Regions from separate parts of the Streptomyces sp. NPDC086766 genome, predicted to be linked through region 1. Evidence: riboswitches for the same ligand, from Rfam matches in the RefSeq annotation. Region 1 holds a riboswitch; the other holds the start of a gene.
What was found. A riboswitch is a leader RNA that binds a small molecule or an ion and turns the genes downstream of it on or off. The one in region 1 is predicted to bind glycine.

Region 1 (3,954 bases):
CTGGCCGGAGGAGGGAGTGGCGAGGGCACGCAGGAGTGCCTCGTAGGCGTCGTAACGCCCGGGCGTGACCTGGCGGAGCATCTGCTCGACCTGCCCGGCCGCGGCCGTGCCGCTTGCGCTCACCTTGAACCGCCCCTCTGTGCAACCCCTCGACCCGGCCGTGCCCCTCGGGCCTGTGGTGAAAGTCCCGCCTGCCCTCGCGGCAGGCCCCAGGTCCTGGCGCCGCACGGCGGGCGGGAGTTTGACGACAGGGCCTAGCTTAAGCCCGCCCGGGAGCCCGGGACGCCTGCCGTCCTCGCGCGGCCGCGGGCCGTCCGCGGGCCGCCGCGCGATCCCGCACGCCCGTCCGGGAGGCCCTCAGTTGCCGTGCTGGTAGAAGGGCCGCACCTTCTCGCGCATCCACTCGCCCACCGGGTCCTGGGCCGCGTCCAGGAGGATCAGGTTGACCGGCCACGGGGCGGGGGCCCGGCCGAGCGCGCGGCCGAGGGCGTCCATGGGGCGGATGCGCAGGTCGCCCTCCCACTGGGAGAGCTCGACGCCGACGAACAGGACCGGGTCGGCGGTCTCGATGACGGCGAGGCAGCGGCGGGCGCTGAGCACCACGCCCGTCCCGGCGAACTCGGCGGAGGCGGCGGAGAGGAAGTCCACCGGGTCGTCCTGCCAGTCGGGTTCGTACAGGCGCACCCGGCCGCCGCTCGCGGGGCCGTCGAGCGGGGTCAGGCCCGTCCGGCACAGTTCGGCCACGACGGGCGGGGGCAGCGGGATGCCGACCACGCCGTCCGGGTTGAGGGCCAGCCCGACCTGCGGGGGCAGGCCGCGCGCGAACTCCACGGCGGGCGCCACGGTGTAGGGCATCTGGGAGCCGGCGACCTGGCGGAGCTGCTCCTCGGAGCTGAACACCGGCACGTAGGCCTGGCCCTCGACCTCCAGCGTGGGCAGGTCGAGCGGGCCGCTGTGCGGGCCGCCGCCGTTGGGCAGCGGGACCCACACGAAGCTGCGCCCGAGGACCTCGACGATCCGTGCGCCGGCGGAGGGGACGCCGAGGGAGGCCGACAGCACCTCCTCCAGCTCGTTGCCGGGCCATCCGCCGTGCGGGTGGGGGTGCGCCTGTGCCGGATAGTCCGCGGGAAGATCCGCGGGGAAGTCCGCCGGGAAGTCCATCTGCCTACCGCCTGCTGGGAACCACTGCTCTGACCGGCAAGGCTAGCGGGTGCCGGGGCCGGGGCGCCTTGCCGGGCTCCCACCGACCGGAGCCGGTCAGCCCGTGAAGCCGATCCGGCGCAGCGCGTCCGCCGCGTCCCGGTCGAGCAGGGTCGCCGAGCCGCACCCCTCCGGCAGCTCCCCCCGCTCCACCGCGCGCAGCAGCCGGGCGGCGGCCGTGCGGTGGCGCAGGAAGGCGTACCGCGAGACGCCGCGGCCGCGCTCGCGCTGGCCGGCCAGCGCGGTGTCCGGGGTCACGTCGAGCAGGACCAGGTGCATCGTGCCGCCGCCGCGCCGGGCGGCGCGGGCCAGCCAGCCGCGCACCCAGGCCTGGGCCCCGCAGTCGTGCACCACCACTCCGCCGCCGGCCCGCAGGGCGCGGCGCAGCCCGGCGTAGTGGGCGAGGCGGACCAGCGGGCGGTAGAGCGCGTACGGCAGGAGGCGGGGCGCCCGGGCGTCCCAGCGGTCGCGGGTGTCCTGCGAGTCCACGCGCGCCCCGCGCACCGCGCGGCGCATCAGCGTGGACTTGCCGCTGCCGGGCAGGCCGGTGATCACGACCACGTCGCCGGGGCCGAAGAGGAGGGCGCGGGGGCCCCGGCCGGCCCGGTCGCGCAGATCGCGGACCACGGGCGCGGGGCGCCCGCCGCACCGCCGGCCGGCCGCGGGCCGCCGGGACAGGGCCAGGCCCCGCTCGGGCAGCGCGAGGGCCGGGGTGGTCGCCTGCGCCGTCGTCCTCTTCACCGTGATCGTCCTCCCCTGGGCTCAGTCACAGTTCCCCCTCCCCGCCGAGTGTAAAGAGACGGTAATACGGGGGGTCTCGCGTTTTCGTACGCGTACCGCCACAGACCGGTTACAGACGCGGCCTGCCAGGATCGGGCCGGGCGTGCAATGATGTGCGCGCCAACTGCATACCGGCCGTTTGAATCCGCGCGGGAGAGTTCCCAGCAGGCCGCTGGGGCGCCGAAGGAGCAAGTCCCTCCCTTGAATCTCTCAGGCACCATTACCGCGTGGGCGAGGCACATCTGAAAAGCGGGCCGCTGCCGCAGTGGCTCCACCCAAGGTGCAAGCCGTGACCGTCCGTCCACCGGCGGGTCATGGCGAACCTCTCAGGTTCCGATGACAGATGGGGAGGAACGTTCCTCGCCCTCCCCCATGCCCGGCTCTGCTCGCGCGGGGGGACCCCATCTCCCTGGGAGACCGACCGATGAGCAGTACCGAACCTTCCGAGAAGCGCCGTACCGCGCTCGATGCGCTGCATCGCTCGCTCGGCGCGACGATGACCGACTTCGCCGGCTGGGACATGCCGCTGCGCTACGGCTCCGAGCGGGACGAGCACCTCGCCGTGCGCACCAGGGCGGGCCTGTTCGACCTGTCCCACATGGGCGAGATCACGGTCACCGGCCCGCAGGCCGCCGAGCTGCTGAACTTCGCCCTGGTCGGCAACATCGCCTCCGTCGGCACGGGCCGCGCCCGCTACACCATGATCTGCCGGGCCGACGGCGGCATCCTGGACGACCTGATCGTCTACCGCCTGGCCGAGACCGAGTACATGGTCGTCGCCAACGCCTCCAACGCCCAGGTCGTGCTCGACGCGCTGACCGAGCGGGCGGCCGGCTTCGACGCCGAGGTCCGCGACGACCGGGACGCCTACGCGCTGATCGCCGTCCAGGGCCCCGAGTCCCCCGGCATCCTCAAGACGCTGACCGACGCCGACCTGGACGGCCTGAAGTACTACGCGGGCCTGCCCGGCACGGTCGCGGGCGTCCCGGCGCTGATCGCCCGCACCGGCTACACCGGCGAGGACGGCTTCGAGCTGTTCGTCGCCCCGTCCGACGCCGAGAAGCTGTGGCAGGCGCTGACCGACGCGGGCGCGCCGGCCGGGCTGGTCCCGTGCGGGCTGTCCTGCCGGGACACACTGCGCCTGGAGGCGGGGATGCCGCTGTACGGCCACGAGCTGTCGACCTCGCTCACCCCCTTCGACGCCGGGCTCGGCCGGGTGGTGAAGTTCGACAAGGAGGGCGACTTCGTCGGGCGCGAGGCGCTGGCGGCCGCCGCCGAGCGCGCCGCCGCCGAGCCGCCCCGGGTCCTCGTCGGCCTGGTCGCCGAGGGGCGCCGGGTCCCGCGCGCGGGCTACCCCGTGGTCGCCGGCGGCGAGGTGATCGGCGAGGTCACGTCCGGCGCCCCCTCTCCCACGCTGGGCAAGCCCATCGCCATGGCGTACGTCGACGCAGCGCACGCCGCGCCGGGCACGGCGGGCGTCGGCGTGAACATCCGGGGCAGCCACGAGCCGTACGAGGTCGTGGCGCTGCCCTTCTACAAGCGCCGGAAGTAGAGACTGGGAGCGGTCCGGGCGGGCGCACGGCCCGGTCGGCGCCCTCCGGCGTCCGTCCGCGCGCGGCGGCCCGCCCGCGGGCTCCCGTCCGCGCGTCCGTGACGCCGGGCACGCCCTTCCCGCTCACCGGCGGTTCCAGCAGCCTCCCTCTTCACCAGCACTCCCCCGCGTACAGGAGAATTCAGGTCATGAGCAACCCCCAGCAGCTGCGTTACAGCAAGGAGCACGAGTGGCTGTCGCCCGCCGAGGACGGCGTGTCGGCGGTCGGCATCACGGAGCACGCGGCCAACGCGCTCGGCGATGTCGTGTTCGTCCAGCTCCCCGAGGTCGGTGACACGGTGTCCGCGGGCGAGACTTGCGGCGAGCTCGAGTCGACCAAGTCGGTCTCCGACCTGTACTCGCCCGTCACCGGCGAGATCACC
Region 2 (3,954 bases), on a different contig from region 1:
GCGGTGGTGCGGGAGGCCGCGGCCCGGCTGCTGGACTCCGTCGACACCACGGGCGGGGTGCGGCTGCTCGGCGTCGGCGTCACCGGGCTCGCCGACTACACCCAGGAGGACCTGTTCGCCCAGGCGGCGGGCGCCCGGCCGGAGGGGCCCGAGGAGGAACCGGCGGTCGAGCCGGCCGTGGAGCGGCCGGCGCCCGCCGAGCGGCGCTGGCCGGCGGGCCACGACGTGCGGCACACGGTGTACGGCCACGGGTGGGTGCAGGGCAGCGGGCTCGGCCGGGTCACGGTCCGCTTCGAGACTCCCGACTCCGGGCCGGGACGCGTACGCACGTTCCGCGTGGAGGACCCGGAGCTGGAGCCGGCGGATCCGCTGCCGCTGGTGGCGCGAAGACCTGGAGCCGGCGGGCCCGGGGAAACCTCGGCGGGTTCGGCCGATCGGGGCGCGGACGCCGCCGCGATGACGTCGCCGGAGGCGGCCGGGGCGGTGTCGCCGGACGCGGACGGGGCGAGGTCGCCCGACGCGGCCGGAGGGGATGTGGCGGAGGCGGACGACGCCGTGGCTCAGGCCTCCTCCGAGCCCGCCAGCTTGCCGAAGTCACGGTCCGGGACCGCCGGCGGAGCGGCCACGTCGAGGCCGTAGTGGTGGTAGAGCTGCAGTTCCTGTTCGGGGGAGAGATGGCGGCCGACGCCGAAGTCGGGGGCGTCCCTGATCAGGGCCCGGTCGAAGGGGACGCGCAGGGCGCCCTCGACCAGTTCGCTGGGCTCCAGGGGCACGAAGGCGTCCCTGGAGAACAGGCCGGTGCGTATCGCCGCCCACTCCGGCACGCCGGTCGCGTCGTCGAGATAGACCTCGTCCACCGTGCCGATCTTGATGCCTCTGCGGTCGAACGCCTTGCGGCCGATCAGGTTGCGCGGATCGATGTCGGTCTGCACGGGCCCTCCACATGGTCGCAATACATCCGTAAGCACTACAAAAGAGCACATCGCGATAGGCGGCCACTCGAAAGCCCGTGTGGTGGGCCCGCTGGTACGCTGGCAGCGGCTGCTGACCCCGTGCGGGAGAGTCCTCCAGCATCATCGGAGGCGCCGAAGGAGCAAATCCTCCCCGGAATCTCTCAGGCCCACGTACCGCACGGACGAGGTCACTCTGGAAAGCAGGGCGGGTGTCGACGGCTTCCGCTCTCACCGACGGTGAAAGCCGGGAGCCTCAGTGCGACCCGGTGAAGCTCTCAGGTCGAGATGACAGAGGGGGAGGCCGTTCGGGTACCCGCGCCGTGGTGCCCCTCGAAGGTCGCGTCAGACCAGGAGGCCTCCGCAATGACCGCCCACCGCATTCCGCTCTCCGAGCTCGAACAGGGAACACCCTTCGAGCAGCGCCACATCGGCCCCGACCACGAGGCCCGGGCCAAGATGCTCGCGCAGGTGGGCTACGGCTCGCTCGACGACCTCACGGCCGCCGCGGTCCCCGATGTGATCAAGAACGCCGGCGCGCTGGACCTGCCGGACGCGCGGACCGAGGCCGAGGTGCTCGCCGAGCTGCGCTCGCTCGCCGACCGCAACGAGGTCCTCGGCTCCATGATCGGCCTCGGGTACTACGGGACCTTCACGCCCCCGGTGATCCTGCGGAACGTGATGGAGAACCCGGCCTGGTACACGGCGTACACCCCCTACCAGCCGGAGATCTCCCAGGGCCGCCTCGAGGCGCTGCTGAACTTCCAGACGATGGTCGCCGAGCTGACCGGCCTGCCGACCTCCGGCGCCTCCCTGCTCGACGAGGGCACCGCCGCGGCCGAGGCCATGGCCCTGTCCCGGCGCATGGGCCGCAACAAGAAGGGCCTGTTCCTGATCGACGCGGACGCGCTGCCGCAGACCGTGGCCGTCATCCGCACCCGCGCCGAGCCGTCGGGCGTCGAGGTCGTCGTCGCGGACCTGAGCGAGGGCATTCCGGCCGACGTCGCCGGGCGGGAGATCAACGGCGTGCTCCTGCAGTACCCGGGCGCCTCCGGTGCCGTACGCGACCTCAAGCCCGTCATCGACCAGGCGCACGAGCTGGGCGCGCTGGTCACCGTCGCCGCCGACCTGCTCGCCCTCACGCTGCTGAAGTCGCCCGGGGAGCTCGGCGCGGACATCGCGGTCGGCACCACGCAGCGCTTCGGCGTGCCGATGGGCTTCGGCGGGCCGCACGCCGGCTACATGGCGGTGCACGAGAAGTTCGCCCGCAGCCTTCCGGGCCGCCTGGTCGGCGTCTCCGTCGACGTGGACGGGAACCGGGCCTACCGCCTGGCCCTGCAGACCCGCGAGCAGCACATCCGCCGCGAGAAGGCCACCAGCAACATCTGCACCGCCCAGGTGCTGCTCGCCGTGATGGCGGGCATGTACGCCGTCTACCACGGCCCCGACGGCCTGCGGACCATCGCGCGCCGCACCCACCGCTACGCCTCCGTGCTCGCCGAGGGGCTCACCGCGGGCGGCGCCGAGGTCGTCCACGGCGCCTACTTCGACACGCTGACCGTCCGGGCCGAGGGCCGTGCCGCCGACGTGGTCGCCGCCGCCCGCCGCGACGGAGTCAACCTGCGCCTCGTGGACGCCGACCACGTCTCGATCGCCTGCGACGAGACCACCACCCGCGCCCAGCTGGGCGCCGTGTGGTCCGCGTTCGGGATCGAGGGCGATGTCGAGGCGCTGGACGCCGCCGCCGCGGACGCCCTGCCGCAGGCGCTGCTGCGCACCGACGACTACCTCACCCACCCGGTCTTCCACCAGCACCGCTCCGAGACCGCGATGCTGCGCTACCTGCGCAGGCTGGCCGACCGCGACTACGCGCTCGACCGCGGCATGATCCCGCTGGGCTCCTGCACCATGAAGCTCAACGCGACCACCGAGATGGAGCCGGTGACCTGGCCGGAGTTCGGTCAGCTGCACCCCTTCGCGCCCGCCGAGCAGGCGCAGGGCTACCTCACGCTCATCCGCGAGCTGGAGGAGCGCCTCGCCGAGGTCACCGGATACGACAAGGTCTCCCTGCAGCCGAACGCCGGCAGCCAGGGCGAGCTCGCCGGTCTGCTCGCTGTCCGCGGCTACCACCGCGCCAACGGCGACGCCCAGCGCACCGTCTGCCTCATCCCCTCCTCCGCGCACGGCACCAACGCCGCCAGCGCCGTGATGGCCGGCATGAAGGTCGTCGTCGTGAAGACCGCCGAGGACGGCGAGATCGACGTCACGGACCTGCGGGCGAAGATCGAGCAGTACCGCGACGAGCTCGCGGTTCTGATGATCACCTACCCGTCCACGCACGGCGTCTTCGAGGAGCACGTCGCCGAGATCTGCGCGGCGGTGCACGAGGCCGGCGGCCAGGTGTACGTCGACGGCGCCAACCTCAACGCCCTCGTCGGCCTCGCCGAGCCCGGCCACTTCGGCGGCGACGTCTCGCACCTGAACCTGCACAAGACGTTCTGCATCCCGCACGGCGGCGGCGGTCCGGGCGTCGGCCCGGTGGCGGTCCGCGAGCACCTCGCGCCGTACCTGCCGAACCACCCCCTCCAGCCCGAGGCCGGTCCGGAGAGCGGGGTCGGTCCGATCTCGGCCGCGCCGTGGGGTTCGGCGGGCATCCTGCCGATCTCGTGGGCGTACGTCCGTCTCATGGGCGGCGAGGGTCTCAAGCGGGCCACGCAGGTGGCCGTGCTCTCCGCCAACTACGTCGCCAAGCGTCTGGAGCCGCACTACCCGGTGCTCTACACCGGCCCGGGCGGCCTGGTCGCGCACGAGTGCATCATCGACCTGCGGCCGCTGACCAAGGCGACCGGGGTGAGCGTCGACGACGTCGCCAAGCGGCTGATCGACTACGGCTTCCACGCGCCGACGATGTCCTTCCCGGTGGCCGGCACGCTGATGATCGAGCCGACCGAGTCCGAGGACCTGGCCGAGCTGGACCGGTTCTGCGACGCGATGATCGCGATCC

Region 2: another riboswitch for glycine. It lies ahead of gcvP (aminomethyl-transferring glycine dehydrogenase); the one in region 1 lies ahead of gcvT (glycine cleavage system aminomethyltransferase GcvT).

The regions. Positions count from the first base shown of each region.
Region 1 is NZ_JBIVBI010000019.1:38,766-42,719, reverse strand. It holds gene ACIPM1_RS28365 (enhanced serine sensitivity protein SseB C-terminal domain-containing protein) at 1-123, opposite strand, end outside; gene ACIPM1_RS28360 (enhanced serine sensitivity protein SseB) at 358-1,161, opposite strand; gene ACIPM1_RS28355 (AAA family ATPase) at 1,258-1,947, opposite strand; glycine riboswitch at 2,121-2,216, shown strand; gene gcvT (glycine cleavage system aminomethyltransferase GcvT) at 2,405-3,532, shown strand; gene gcvH (glycine cleavage system protein GcvH) at 3,721-3,954, shown strand, end outside.
Region 2 is NZ_JBIVBI010000003.1:10,252-14,205, forward strand. It holds gene ACIPM1_RS05825 (DNA polymerase IV) at 1-639, shown strand, start outside; gene ACIPM1_RS05830 (PRC-barrel domain-containing protein) at 561-932, opposite strand; glycine riboswitch at 1,046-1,140, shown strand; gene gcvP (aminomethyl-transferring glycine dehydrogenase) at 1,317-3,954, shown strand, end outside.